One region of the Kribbella sp. NPDC005582 genome, then DNA from elsewhere that is predicted to be linked to it. Evidence: riboswitches for the same ligand, from Rfam matches in the RefSeq annotation. Region 1 holds a riboswitch; each other region holds the start of a gene.

What was found. A riboswitch is a leader RNA that binds a small molecule or an ion and turns the genes downstream of it on or off. The one in region 1 is predicted to bind glycine.
Region 2: linked by a shared signal. The riboswitch ahead of gcvP (aminomethyl-transferring glycine dehydrogenase) and the one ahead of gcvT (glycine cleavage system aminomethyltransferase GcvT) in region 1 are both predicted to bind glycine.
Region 3: linked by a shared signal. The riboswitch ahead of ABZS29_RS07410 (L-serine ammonia-lyase) and the one ahead of gcvT (glycine cleavage system aminomethyltransferase GcvT) in region 1 are both predicted to bind glycine.

Annotation. Positions count from the first base shown of each region.
Region 1 covers NZ_JBEXCU010000003.1:341,847-346,717, forward strand. Annotated here, with positions in the region: gene glyA (serine hydroxymethyltransferase) at 1-587, opposite strand, end outside; gene gcvH (glycine cleavage system protein GcvH) at 589-963, opposite strand; gene gcvT (glycine cleavage system aminomethyltransferase GcvT) at 963-2,072, opposite strand; glycine riboswitch at 2,240-2,334, opposite strand; gene ABZS29_RS19470 (hypothetical protein) at 2,416-3,663, shown strand; gene ABZS29_RS19475 (MbtH family protein) at 3,660-3,869, opposite strand; gene ABZS29_RS19480 (lysine N(6)-hydroxylase/L-ornithine N(5)-oxygenase family protein) at 3,881-4,871, opposite strand, start outside.
Region 2 covers NZ_JBEXCU010000006.1:257,357-262,227, forward strand. Annotated here, with positions in the region: gene ABZS29_RS30540 (FHA domain-containing protein) at 55-585, shown strand; gene ABZS29_RS30545 (MerR family transcriptional regulator) at 572-1,231, shown strand; gene ABZS29_RS30550 (bifunctional nuclease family protein) at 1,514-2,008, shown strand; gene ABZS29_RS30555 (MerR family transcriptional regulator) at 2,293-2,799, shown strand; glycine riboswitch at 2,820-2,910, shown strand; gene gcvP (aminomethyl-transferring glycine dehydrogenase) at 2,986-4,871, shown strand, end outside.
Region 3 covers NZ_JBEXCU010000001.1:1,480,302-1,485,172, forward strand. Annotated here, with positions in the region: gene ABZS29_RS07405 (DUF3592 domain-containing protein) at 1-334, opposite strand, end outside; gene ABZS29_RS07410 (L-serine ammonia-lyase) at 336-1,709, opposite strand; glycine riboswitch at 1,787-1,881, opposite strand; gene ABZS29_RS07415 (DUF3817 domain-containing protein) at 2,029-2,391, opposite strand; gene ABZS29_RS07420 (alpha/beta fold hydrolase) at 2,490-3,911, shown strand; gene ABZS29_RS07425 (hypothetical protein) at 3,915-4,142, opposite strand; gene ABZS29_RS07430 (aminopeptidase P family protein) at 4,307-4,871, opposite strand, start outside.

The sequences.
Region 1 (4,871 bases):
GCGCCGACCAGATCCGCGATCCGCCGGAACTCGGCGAAGTCCAGGTGCAGCGGGTACGCCGACCAGCCGGCCACGATCAGCTTCGGCCGGTGCTCGAGGGCGAGTCGCTCGACCTCGGCCATGTCGACCACGAAGTCGGTGTCGCGGACGTGGTACGCGACGACGTCGTACAGCTTGCCGCTGTAGTTCAGACGCATGCCGTGCGTGAGGTGACCGCCGTGCGCGAGGTCGAGGCCGAGGATCGTGTCACCCGGATCGAGCAGTGCGAACATGGTGGCCGCGTTCGCCTGCGCGCCGGAGTGCGGCTGGACGTTCGCGAACCCGGCGCCGAAAAGCGCCTTCACCCGGTCGATCGCCAACTGCTCGACCACGTCGACATGTTCGCAGCCGCCGTAGTACCGGCGGCCGGGGTAGCCCTCGGCGTACTTGTTGGTGAGGACGGAGCCCTGCGCCTGCATCACTGCGAGCGGTGCGAAGTTCTCGCTGGCGATGAGCTCGAGGGTGTCGCGCTGACGGCCGAGCTCGGCCGTGACGGCAGCGTGGATCTCCGGGTCGAAGTCGGCCAGGCTCTGGTCGAGAGTGCTCATCTCACTCGCCTCCGGTCAGCGCTTCGTAGGCGGCGGCGTCGAGCAACTTGGTCGGTCCGGTGACCTTGATCCGCAGCAGCCAGCCGGCCTGGTACGGATCGGTGTTGAGCAGACCGGGATCGGCGACGACCGCGTCGTTCAGCTCCACGACCTCGCCGTCGACCGGCGCGAACAGGTCGCTGACCGACTTGGTCGACTCGATCTCGCCGCAGGCGTCGCCGGTGGTGATCGCCGTACCGACAGCCGGGAGTTCGACGTACACGACGTCGCCCAGGGCCTCACCGGCGAACGCGGTGATGCCGACGGTCGCGATCTCGCCGTCGAGCGCGACCCACTCGTGGTCGGCGGTGTAGTGGAGCTCGTTGGGAACGGTCATCAGGACTCCTGGCGGCGGTAGAAGGGGAGGGGGACGACGGTGACTTCCTCGTGCGTGCCGCGGATGTCGACCTGGAGCGTGGTGCCCGGCTCCTGGTAGGTGGTCTCGACGTAGGCCATGGCGATCGGGTGGCCGAGCGTGGGCGACGGCGCGCCACTCGTCACGGTGCCGATCGGCCGGCCCGTCGAATCCAGTACGGCGTACCCGCTGCGTGGTGAGCGGCGGCCGGCCGAGGTGAGGCCGACGAGGATGCGCTGGGCGCCAACGTCTCGGCGATGGGCGAGTGCGTCGCGGCCGACGAAGTCCGCTTCCTTGCTGAAAGCAACAACCCGGCCGAGCCCGGCCTCGAACGGCGTGAGCTCGCGGCTGAGTTCGTTGCCGTAGAGCGGCATTCCGGCCTCGAGCCGCAGCGTGTCCCGGCAGGCCAGCCCGCACGGCTTCAACCCGTACGGCGTTCCGGCGCGTTGCAGTTCGGCCCAGACGTGCGCGGCGTCACCCGGCCGGCAGTAGATCTCGAACCCGTCCTCACCGGTGTAACCGGTGCGCGCCAGCAAAACGTTGCTGTTGGCAATCTTCGTCTCGGTGATCTCGTAGTACTTGAGATCGGCCAGTACGGTGTAGGTCAGCTCGGCCACGATCTGCGCGGAGACCGGACCCTGAACGGCGATCAGTGCCCAGTCCTCGGTGGTATCGCGCAGCTCGCTCTCGAACCCCGCGATCCGCTGCTTGAGCTCGTCGCGGACGACCGCGGTGTTACTCGCGTTCGCGACGATCAGGAAGTGGTCGTCGGCGAGCCGGTAGACGACCAAATCGTCGATGACGCCGCCGTCGTCGGCGCAGAGCATCGAGTACCGCGCGCGGCCCGGCGCGATCTTCGACGGTTGCCCGACCAGGCTGTGGTCGAGCGCCCGGGCGGCGGACGCCCCGATCACCTCGAGCTCACCCATGTGCGACAGGTCGAACAGACCGGCCGTGGTCCGGACCGCCGTGTGCTCGGCGATGTCGGAGGTGTAGCGGACCGGCATCGACCAGCCCGCGAAGTCGGTGAACGACGCACCGAGCTGCAAATGTTCCGCCGCAAGCGGCGTCGCGCGTGACTGAGCTGTCATCAGTTGGGAGGCTCCCTCGGTCAGGCACCGCGCGTGCGATGCCACTGCTGGGTGACCTCCCCGCTCTGTCATCTGTACCTGAGAGCTTCGCCGCCGGGTGAGGCGGTTTGCACCGTGGGTGCGGAGCGCCTCGCGGCTACGCGGGGGTCCGGCTTTCCAGAGTTCGCCTCATCGGAACGGTCAGTGGGCCTGAGAGATTCTGGGGAGATTTGCTCCTTCGGCGCCGGGCACTGATCAGCCCGGACTCTCCCGCCCCGATTCGAACGGCGCGATATGCAGTTGAGCCGCTGACTCTAGCAGTGGTCGGCGCTCCGGGACCCGTCGATGTGATTGGGTCGACTCCGTGAGTGGAAGCCAGGTCTTCAGTCTGATCATGATCGTGCTGCTCGTGTCCGGTACGGCGGTGGGCGTCGCGCTGTTCGTGCGGCGCCAGCGCTATGTGAAGGCGTTGCGGGACCGTGGCTGGACGTTCGTGGGGAGCCCGGCGTTCGAGTCGGTCGCGCGGTTGTCGAATCCGCCGTTCGGGATGGGCTTCAAGCGGTCGCCGGACGATCAGATCACCGGGCTGACCAGCAGTGGGCGGCCGTTCCAGGTGATCGAGTACGCAAGTGAGTACTGGAAGGGCTGGGTCGGGATGGTGACGCTGTCGCGGCGACTGCCCGAGCTGTGGGTCACCGGTGGGCAGACGGGTCCGCGTGCCGGCGTTTCCGCGACGATGGTTCCGGTGCCGCCGCAGCTCGGCGCGGGCTGGGCCGTCGGCGTACAGGATCCGGTGTTCGCGCAGGAGGTTCTCAGCGGCCAGTTGTGCATTGGGCTGCTCACGCTGGCCGGCGGTCAGCCGGGTGTGAACCTCAGCATCGACGGCGATCAACTCGTCGTGCTCGACCCGCCGCGCAAGGACCCCGAGCTGCTGGCGCCCTGGCTGGATCAGCTGGCTGCGCTGGCCGACGCCATCGACGCGCTGCCGCTGGACCGCTGGATCCAGCCGCCGCGGGAGCCGCGGCTGAGCTTCTACCAGCACCCGGAGTGGTACTGGATCGGCCAGGACGACAGCCTGCTGCAGAGTACGCCGGCCAACCGGGGCGGCCACGCCCATCGGACCAGCGACGTGATCCGCGGCCGCGACGGCGACGGCCCGCCGTTCGTCGCCTTCACCCATCACTGGGAGACCACCCGGACCGAGAGCTCCACCGACTCCGAAGGCCGCACGACCACCCGCACGGTCACCGACTACCACAGCGAGGCGATCCTCGGCTTCGAGTTGCCGGCCTTCATGCCGCGACTGGAGGTCGCCTACTCCGGCGGCGGCATCAGCTTCGAGAGCAAAGCCTTCAACGACGACTTCTGCGTCCGCGCCGACGACCACAAGTTCGCGTACGACGTCATCCATCCGCGCACGATGGAGTTCCTGATGGCCATCAGGCCGGCGCCGTTCCGGATCACCGGCAACTGGGTGTGGTTCCAGGTCCCGCGGCACGACCACCAGACGATCGGCAGGTGCTCCTACTTCATCCGCGACTTCCTCTCCCGGATCCCGCGGTTCGTCTGGAAGAACCTCGGCCTGCAGGACTCGCCGTACCCGCAGGCTTAGTCGGTTCCCTGGGCGATCAGCGAGGCGGGGCGCAGATCGGTCCAGTTGGTCTCGATGTAGTCGAGGCAGGCCTGGCGGTCAGTCGGGCCGAAGACGGGCCGCCAGCCCTCGGGCACGGTGGCGAACTGCGGCCAGAGGCTGTGCTGGTTCTCGTCGTTGACGAGGACCAGGAAGGTGCCGTCGGCATCGTCGAACGGGTTGGTCATGATCGTCTCCTCTAGACGGCGACAGCTTGCGGGACGGTGTGCTGGGCGGCCGGCTGCTGCCGGATCGACGCGAGAATCTCGCCGGCCCGCACGGAGATGTTGGACAGCAGTGACGAGGCGAGGCCGTGGCTGTGCTCGGTGCCACCGCCCTGCAGGTAAATGCCGGCGCGGACCTGCGGGGTCGTGACGACGCGGTAGTCGCGGCCGATCCGCACCCGCCCGGCCTGGTCGCGCCGGCATTCGTTGCCGAGGTCACCTAACAGGTCGGTCGGGTCGCCCGGGGTGTAGCCGGTGCAGAACACGATCAGGTCGGCGTCGAGCGGAGTCTTCTGGCCGGTGCTCAGCGACTCGACGGTGAGCGAGACGCCAGTGGGGGAGTCGTGCAGGTCGATCACCCGGGAGACGTTGAAGAACCGCAGCCGTTCCTTGCCGACGATCCGCTCGCGGTAGCTGCGGCGGTACAGGTCCTGGATGACCTCGGTGTCGACGACCGAGTAGTTCGTGTTCGCGTGGTAGCCGAGGAGTTGCTGCTTCACGTCCTCCGGCGCCGAGTAGAACTCGTCGACGGCGCCCGGATCGAACACCCGGTTGGCGAACGGGCTGTCGTCGGCCGGGCTGTAGCCGAACCGCGAGAAGACCGAGCACACCTCGGCGGACGGGAAGCGGTCGTGCAGGAAGCCGGTCACCTCGGCCGCGCTCTGGCCGGCGCCGACGACGACCACGCGTCGCGGCGTCGTGTCGCCGAGCTGCTCGACGCGGTCGAGCAGCTCCCGGTTGTGCCAGACGCGGTCCGACGCGGTGACGCCCTCGGGTAGCCGCGGCGACAGGCCGGTTCCGAGAATCAGGTTGCGGGTCCGGTGCGTCTCCCGCGCGCTGCCGTCGGCCGATGCCGAGGTGACCTCGAACTCGTCGACGACTCCGTCGTGCGTGACCGGCCGGACGGCGACCACAGTTCGGTCGTAGCGCACGACGTCGTCGATCTGGGCCGCGGCCCACTCGAGG
Region 2 (4,871 bases), on a different contig from region 1:
GTTGAGGCCGGGTACACACTTGTTCCACGGGGTTTCATCGGGAGGATTTACAGCATGCCGTTCTGCAACCAGTGCGGGCACGAGAACTCCGAGGGCAGCCGCTTCTGCTCGCAGTGCGGAGCCATGCTCCCTGGGGCGGACCGGCCGGCCCCCGCGACGTCGGCCCCCGGTGTCACCGACACCGCGATGCTGACGCCGATCAGCGTGGAGCCGGAGACCGAGCGCTTCGACCAGGGCGAGCCGTTGTCGGCCGACGACCAGGCCGCGGTCGGCGCGCTGCCGGCCGGCTCGGCGCTGCTGATCGTCCAGCGAGGCCCGAACGCGGGCAGCCGGTTCCTGCTCGATGTCGACGTGGTCACCGCCGGCCGGCACCCCGACAGCGACATCTTCCTCGACGACGTGACGGTCTCGCGCCGGCACGCCGAGTTCCGCCGCGACGCGTACGGCGTGAAGGTGCGCGACGTCGGCAGCCTGAACGGCACCTACGTGAACCGGGACCGGATCGACGAGGTCCAGCTGACCAACGGTGACGAGGTGCAGATCGGCAAGTACCGGCTGGTCTACTACGCCAGTGGCCAAGCCTGAGCTCTCGATCGGCGAGGTCCTGCAGGTCCTGCAGGCCGAGTTCACCGATGTCACCATCTCCAAGATCAGGTTTCTCGAGGCCGAGGGGCTGGTGACACCGGCGCGCACCGCGTCGGGCTACCGCAAGTTCAGCGCGGGTGATGTGGAGCGGCTGCGCTACGTGCTGACCGCGCAACGCGACCAGTACCTGCCGCTGAAGGTCATCAAGGAGCACCTCGGTGCGATCGACCGCGGACTGCGCCCGGCAGCAGGTGGACCGCCGATCGCTCCCAGTACGCCGGCCGCCGGGCCGGCCGCCGACGACTTCGGTGCCACCGGCACCGATCTGCGGCTGACCCGGGCGGAGCTGTGCGCGGCCGCCGGCGTCAGTACGGCGTTGCTCGCGGAGCTGGAGAGTCACGGCCTGGTCGTGGCCGACGGCAAGCACTACGGCGGCGACGCGATCGTGGTCGCCCAGGTCGCGGCCGAACTGGCGACGTACGGGATCGAGCCGCGGCACCTGCGGCCGTTCCGGACCGCCGCCGACCGCGAGGTCGGCCTGATCGAGCAGGTCACCGGCCCTCGCCGTACCGACCAGACCCAGGAACTGGCCGCCCTCACCGTCCGCCTGCACACCGCCCTCGTCCGCTCCCGCCTCCCACGCTGACCGCAACACCAACGGATATCCGTCCGTGTTGCCCCTTCTCCGCCCTTTGCAAGCCCCCAGAACGGGCAACACGAGCGGATAACCCCTGGTGTTGCTCGTTCTCGGCAGTTCAGAGGGGTGGGAGGGGCGACAAGCGGGGATATCCGTCGGTGTTGCCTGTTCTTGGGGCTGGTGAAGGGGGGAGAAGGGGCGACGGGAGGGGATATCCGTTGGTGTGGTCGGGGAGTGGGACGGGGGGCTGGGGGCGAGGCTGCGGGTGGGTGGGCGGAGTAGGGTTGTGGTGTGCGCGAAGTCGACGTAGTCGGAGTCCGGGTCGAGATGCCCTCGAGTCAGCCCATCGTGCTGCTCCGGGAGGTCGGCGGTGAGCGGTACCTGCCGATCTGGATCGGTGCGGCCGAGGCGAGTGCGATCGCCTTCGCCCAGCAGGGGATGGAGCCGCCGCGGCCGTTGACCCACGACCTGTTCGCGGAGACGATCCGGGTGCTCGGGCACACGCTCAGCCAGGTCCGGATCGTGAACCTCACCGACGGCGTCTTCGAGGCGATCCTGGTCTTCGACGACAAGACCGAGATCTCGGCTCGCCCGTCGGACTCGATCGCGATCGCGCTGCGGACCGGCACCCCGGTGTTCTGCACCGAGGAGATCCTGGCCGAGGCCGGCATCCCGGTCCCGGACAGCGAGGCCGACGAGGCCGACGAGGTGCAGGAGGAAGAGGAGGTCGAGCGGTTCCGCGAGTTCCTCGACCAGGTCACCCCCGAGGACTTCGACAAGAGCTGATGCGCTCAAGACCGGGAAGGTAACGATTCGTGCGCGGGCCGCGACACGCTCCCGGCTCGGAGCGGGGGTCGTTGACCCTCCCAGGTCGGCGGCTTACCGTGAAGGAGTCGTGAGGTGCTGTTACTTCACGGTGATGGCTCGTTCCACTCGGTATCCAGGGAGGCTCAGGCGTGACACGCACCGGCGACACGGATCTGACGGCGCAGTCGACGTCCGAAGCACGCGCCGAGGCGGCCGCTACAGCCGGCGTTCAGGGCCTGCTCTTCGACGACGACCTGCGGCCGATGCCGGCCGATGTCGGGTTCCGTGGACCGACCGCCTGCGCCGCGGCGGGGATCACCTACCGTCAGCTCGACTACTGGGCGCGGACCGGGCTGGTCTCGCCGTCCGTCCGCCCGGCGACGGGTTCGGGCACGCAACGGTTGTACGGGTTCCGTGACGTCCTGTTGCTGAAGGTGATCAAGCGGCTGCTCGACGCCGGGATCTCGCTTCAGCAGATCCGGACCGCGATCGCCCACCTGAGCAAGCGCGGGATCGACGACCTGACCCAGATCACGCTGATGAGTGACGGCGCGTCGGTCTACATGTGCACCTCGCCGGACGAGGTGATCGATCTGCTGGCCGGTGGCCAGGGGGTCTTCGGCATCGCTCTCGGCGGTGTCTGGCGCGAGGTCGAGGGGTCGCTGTCCGAGCTGCCGACCGAGCGTGCCGACGGTCACGGCGAAGGCGACGACGAGGCGCACGCGAGTGACGAGCTCGCTGCCCGCCGCCGGGCCCGCATGACCGGCTGAGGTAGGCTCTACCCAGCCGTACACCGCACTCGGGAGAGACCCGTGCAATTCGGGCGCCGAAGGGGCAATTCCTCCCCGGAACCTCTCAGGCCCATGGACCGGGTGCGTCAGGCGACTCTGAAGCGTGCAGTGCATGCGTGACAGAGGGGGAGGCCCCCGGACGCGACTAGCAACGGAGCCTCTTTGATGACCGAAATTTCAGCAATCTTCGCCGACCGGCACATCGGGCCTCGGCCCGACGAGGTCGCGCGGATGGTCGAACTCCTCGGGTACGCCGATGTCGACGCGCTCGCGGACGCCGCCGTACCGGCCTCGATCCGGTCCACCGAGCCGCTGCGGCTGCCGGAACCGGCCTCCGAGGTCGACGCCCTCACCGAGCTGCGCCAGCTGGCGGCGCGCAACAACGTCGCCACCTCGATGATCGGCCAGGGCTACTACGGCACCTTCACGCCGTCGGTGATCGTCCGCCGCCTGGTCGAGAACCCGGCCTGGTACACGGCCTACACGCCGTACCAGCCGGAGATCTCGCAGGGCCGGCTCGAGGCGCTGCTGAACTTCCAGACCGTCGTGTCGGACCTGACCGGGCTGCCGACCGCGAACGCGTCGCTGCTCGACGAGGGCACCGCGGCCGCCGAGGCGATGACGCTGGCGCACCGCTCCAACCGCAAGAACAAGTCGGACCGCTTCCTGGTCGACGCCGACACCTTCGCGCAGACGATCGCGGTCGTGCAGACCCGCGCCGAGGCGCTCGGGATCGAGGTCGTCGTCGCCGACACCACCGACGGTCTGCCCGAGGGTGACTTCTTCGGCTTCCTGGTGCAGTACCCGGGCTCCGGCGGCGCTGTCCGCGACCTGAAGCCGCTGATCGCCGCCGCGCATGAGCGCGAGACGCTGGTTGCCGTCGCCTCCGACCTGCTCGCGTTGACGTTGCTCGAGGCACCGGGAGAGGCCGGGGCCGACATCGTCATCGGTTCGTCGCAGCGCTTCGGCGTCCCGCTCTTCTACGGCGGTCCGCACGCTGGCTTCATCTCGGTCCGCGCCGGTCTCGAGCGGTCGCTGCCCGGTCGGCTGGTCGGCGTCTCGGTCGACGCCGACGGCGCCCCGGCGTACCGGCTCGCGCTGCAGACGCGTGAGCAGCACATCCGTCGCGAGAAGGCGACGTCCAACATCTGTACGGCGCAGGTCCTGCTCGCCGTCGTCGCCTCCATGTACGCCGTGTACCACGGACCGGACGGGCTGAAGGCGATCGCCGGTCGTGTCCACGACTACGCGGGCAAGCTGGCCGCGTCGCTGCGCGCCGGTGGGGTCGAGGTCGTGCACGGCGACTTCTTCGACACCGTGCTGGCCCGCGTTCCGGGCGCCGCCGCGGATGTTGTCGACGCCGCCCGGCAGAACGGGATCTGGCTGCGCCAGGTCGACGCCGACCACGTCGGCATCTCCTGCGACGAGAAGACCGATGCCGCCGCGCTGACCCGCGTCTGCCAGTCCTTCGGCGTCCAGTACGACGACACGCTGGCCGCGCCGGCGATCGCCGCACCGCGGAGCTCGGAGTACCTGACGCACCCGGTCTTCAACACGCACCGGTCCGAGACGGCGATGCTGCGCTACCTGCGCAAGCTGTCCGACAAGGACTACGCGCTCGACCGCGGCATGATCCCGCTCGGCTCCTGCACGATGAAGCTGAACGCGACCACCGAGATGGAAGCGGTCACCTGGCCCGAGTTCGCCGACATGCACCCGCTGGCGCCGATCGAGGACGCGGCCGGGTACGTGAAGCTGATCGGTCAGCTGGAGCGCTGGCTGGCCGAGGTGACCGGCTACGCGAAGGTCTCCATCCAGCCGAACGCCGGCTCCCAGGGTGAGCTCGCCGGACTGCTCGCGATCCGCGGCTACCACCGGGCCCAGGGCAACGAGGACCGCAACGTCTGCCTGATCCCGGCGTCGGCGCACGGCACCAACGCCGCGTCCGCCGTGATGGCCGGGATGAAGGTTGTCGTTGTCAAGGGCAACGATGACGGCACGATCGACCTGGACGACCTGCGCAGCAAGGCGTCTGAGCACGCCGAGAAGCT
Region 3 (4,871 bases), on a different contig from region 1:
CGCGATCGGAGTCGTCGAGAGCGATCCGGAACTTCTCCGGCCGGCCCTTCGGATAGTGGACGGCGACCTCGCGACCGATCCACGCCGCCCGGAGCGGAAAACCGTGTTTGCCGCCGGTGTTGGACAGTCTGAGCTCGCGGCCGGACCCGGGGTCGCGGAAGGCGACGGTGACCGGGATGCCGCCGTCCTTGCTGTCACCGTGCCCGGGTGACTCCAGGTCGACGATCCGGCCATTCACCCACTGGGCTCGCTGTGCCCGCGTCACTCCCGCGAACGACAGCAGATACCCGACCACCGCCAGTCCACCCGGCAGCACCCACCAGTAACGCAGCACGTCAGCATTCGATCACGTTGACGGCCAGGCCGCCACGAGAAGTTTCCTTGTACTTGATCTTCATGTCGGCGCCGGTCTCGCGCATCGTCTTGATCACCTTGTCGAGCGTGACCACGTGCACGCCGTCGCCGTGCATCGCCATCCGGGCCGCGTTGATCGCCTTCACCGCGGCCATCGCGTTCCGCTCGATACAAGGGATCTGCACCAAGCCGCCGACCGGGTCGCAGGTGAGGCCGAGGTTGTGCTCCATCGCGATCTCGGCCGCGTTCTCGACCTGTTCCGGCGTACCGCCGAGCAGTTCGCACAGACCGGCCGCCGCCATCGAGCAGGCCGAACCGACCTCGCCCTGGCAGCCGACCTCGGCACCGGAGATCGACGCGTTCTCCTTGTACAGAACGCCGATCGCCCCGGCCACCAGCAGGAACCGAACACAACCATCGTCGGTTGCCCCCGGCACGAACCGCCGGTAGTAGTGCAGTACGGCGGGAATGATGCCCGCGGCACCATTCGTCGGGGCGGTGACGATCCGGCCACCGGACGCGTTCTGCTCGTTGACCGCGAGGGCGAACAGGTTGACCCAGTCCATCACCTTCAGCGGATCGACCGACCACGGATCGCGGGTCAGCTTGGCGTGCAACGCGTGCGCGCGCCGGGGCACCTTCAGACCACCGGGCAGCACGCCCTCGGTCTCGCAGCCCTCCTTGACGCAGTCCTGCATCACCTGCCAGATCTTCTGCAGGCCGGAGTGGATCTCCTCCTCGGTCCGCCAGGCCAGCTCGTTGGCGAGCATCACCTCGCCGATCGACAGCCCGGACTCTCGGCAGCGGTCGAGCAGCTCGGCGCCGCTCAGGAACGGGTACTTCAGCTCCGTGCTGTCCGGCACGATCCGGTCGCCGGCGGCCGCGTTCTCGTCGACCACGAACCCGCCGCCGACCGAGTAGTACGTCCGCTCCCGCAGTACGGCGCCGTCCGCGTCGCGCGCCACGAACGTCATCCCGTTCGGGTGGTACGGCAGCGCCTTGCGGCGATGCATGATCAGGTCGGTGTTCTCGTCGAACCGGATCTCGTGGGTGCCGGCCAGCCGCAGCCGGCCGAGCTCGCGGATCGTCTCGACCCGGGCGTCCACCGAGTGCGTCGCGACAGTCTCCGGGTCTTCACCCTGGAGCCCGAGCAGCACCGCCTTGTTGCTGCCGTGGCCGTGCCCGGTCGCACCGAGCGAGCCGAACAGCTGCGACTCGACCCGGGCGGTCGCGGTCAGCAGACCCGCGTCGCGGAGGCCGAGGACGAACGTGCGGGCCGCTCGCATCGGGCCCACGGTGTGTGAGCTCGACGGGCCGATCCCGATACTGAACAGGTCGAAGACACTGATCGCCATGACGGAGGTCCCTTCCGGTCGACGTTGACCGATTGGTGTCCTCCCCGCTCTGTCAGGCTGTTGCCTTTCAGAGGTGCCTCGCCCGTACGGTGAAGGTGCCTGAGAGATTCTTGGGGAGAGTTGCTCCTACGGCGCCCGGCTCAGGTGGCCGGGTCTCTCCCGCACGGGTTCATGCGGCTGTTGAGTTAGCTTCCGGACGCGACGGTACGGCGGCCTGCTGGCTGCCGTCAATCCGGCCGGTGCGCAGGTCGGGAGGGGCGGGCTGGCGCCGTAGCGAGCAGGTGCCCGGTGCGGTAGCTCGGTGCGCGGGGGCGGAGGGTTAGATGCGGAGCATCTTGCCCTTTGCACCCGTGCGGCGAGGTGCCGTGCCGGGTGCCGCGCAGTAGGCGTCAGGCCGTCCCTCCCGACCTCTAGCCCAGATCTCGAAGAACCAAGTGAACAGCGGCGGAACACTGGCGGCCAGCGCGGCCAGGGTGACCGGCCACGACCAGCGCAGCGGGCCGCGGACGAGCAGCACGGTCACGACGTACACGACGAAGATGCCGCCGTGGATCGGGCCGAAGATCTTCACGCCGAGCTCGTTGTCGGACAGCACGTACTTGAACAGCATGCCGATCAACAGGCCGGTCCACGAGATCGCTTCAGCGATCGCCACCGTCCGGAACCACCGTGAGTGTGTCATCGCCGCCGACCCTAACAAGTCCCCCAAGCCCACGCCGGGGTGGTCTAAGGGGCTGTCCCCGATGTGGTGAGCAAGCGGTTGCCGACAGGATCGGCAAGATGACGAACTTCAAATTACTGCACAGGACCGCCGCGTGGGGTGCGGTCCTGACAGTCACGGCGGCCGGCCTCGCCACCGTGCCGGCCGCGGCCGCCGCACCGACAGTGCACTGGACCGCTTGCAAGGCCGAAGGCAAGGACGACCCCGAGGAGGTCAAGGGCTCGGAGTGCGCCGTACTCCAGCTCCCCATCGACTGGCGAAACCCGAGCGGCCCGACCTTCGGCCTCGAGATCGCCCGTCGGACGGCCAAACAGCAGCGCGTCGGCGTCCTCATGTTCGGTCCCGGCGGACCGGGCGACTCGGGCGTCGACCGGATCAAGACCGGGATGGATCGCTTCAGTCCCGAGCTGCAGAACCGCTTCGACATCGTGAGCTTCGATCCGCGTGGCATCGCCCGCAGCAACCCCGTCAAGTGCACCAGCAGCCTGTACGCCGCGATGCCGTCACCGCTCGTCCGCGACCAAGCCGAGTTCGACGCGCTGATCGACTACAACCGCCGCCTCGCGGCCGACTGCCGTCAACACACCGGCCCGCTCTACGACCACGTCGACACGTGGCAGACCGTCCGCGACGTCGATGCGATCCGCCGTGCACTGGGCGAGCAGACGATCACCTTCCACGGCAGCTCGTACGGCACGCCCCTCGGAGCGCAGTACGCCGAGACCTACCCGAACCGAGTCCGCGCCGTGGTCTTGGAAAGCGTCCTCGACCACAGCCTCGCGACGCCGCGCCAGTTCCTCGATCCGCAGGCCGTGTCCGTCCAGGACTCGTTCGACGAGTTCGTCAGCTGGTGCGACCGGACGACCACGTGCGCCCTGCACGGCCAAGACGTTCGCGCCCGCTGGGCCGAGCTTCGCAGCACAGCGGACAACCCGTTCATGGCATCGTTCGCGGTCTTCCGGATGCTCTACGCCCCGCAGTGGAACGCACTGGCGACCACCCTGCAGAAGGGTGTCATCCCCACGCCGCCACCGCCGACCACCGAGCTCGTCGCCAACACGCTCGTCCCGTTCTGCCAGGACTGGAATCTGCGCGTCGGCTCCTATCGCGAGTACGCCGCTCTCCTCGACCGGCTGGCCCGCAACAACCCGGACATGCCGTACCCGGGTCAGTTCATGGCGATCTCGCTCTGTCTGGGCGCGCCGCCTGCCAACAATCCTCAGCACCGGCTCGACGTCGACAACCTTCGGACGCCGATCCTGCTCTCCAACGCCCGCCACGACCCGGCCACGGCGTACACGATGGCGCAGAACGTGCAGCGCCAGCTGGGTCGCGACGGCGTCTTGCTCACCTACGACGGCTGGGGTCATGGCAGCTACAACAAGAGCCCATGCATGACCACGACCATTGACCGCTACCTCGTCGACCGCAAGGTTCCCCAGCGCGGTACGTCGTGTGCCGCCGTACCGCCGACGGGCTGACGCTCAGACGGCGATGCCGTGGATCTCGAGAACGCGGTACAAGTGGTCGCCGCGCCGAGTGCGATCGGACAGCGCGATCAGCTCGGCGCACGCGGCCTCGAGGGCCTGCGCGTGACTGCGGCAGTGATCGGCGTACCAGAAAGGGTTGTCAGGCTGAGGATCGTCGACATCATCGATATCGGCGTACCAGTGCCGGTCCCCGTAATGCACCACCCTGACATGCAGATTCATCATCACTCCCCAAGTGATCCCCCGGTGTCGGAATTCGGCCGGCGCGTGACCGCGGCCCCCCACTGTCACGCGCCGGGCCGAGTTCGACCCTCCCCGACGACTACATCGTGTTGCCGCCGGAATGTGTTACTAGACGTCACCAATAATTTTAAGTGATCGTATGACTACTTTCCGTGCAAGTGTTTCTGGGTCCACTTTTCGAGGCCGTCGGTGTCGATCGGCAGCGCCTCGGTGAGGATCTCCAGCCGGTCCGCATGCACGACCACGTTGTCCTCGATCCGGATGCCGATCCCGCGCAGTTCCGGCGGCACGGTCTCGTCGTTCGGGTGGAAGTACAGCCCAGGCTCGACCGCCAGCGCCATCCCGGCCTCGATCTCACCAGCGAAGTACGTCTCCGGCCGGGCCGCGTCACAGTCGTGCACGTCGAGCCCGATGTAGTGCCCAGTGCCACAGACGATGAACCGCCGGTGCTGCTGACCATCCGGCCCCAGCAACTCGTCCAGCGACACGTCGAGCAGACCCCAGTCCCGCAGCCCTTCGGCCAGTACGACCATCGCCGCATGCTGGAACGCCCGGTACGGCGCTCCTGCCTTCACAGCATCGAGAGCCGCCAGCTGAGCCTTGTGTACGAGGTCGTGAACCTGCCGCTGTGCTGCCGTGTACTCGCCGGTGGCTGGGAACGTGCGGGTCACGTCTGCCGTGTAGAGCGTGCGCGTCTCGACTCCGGCG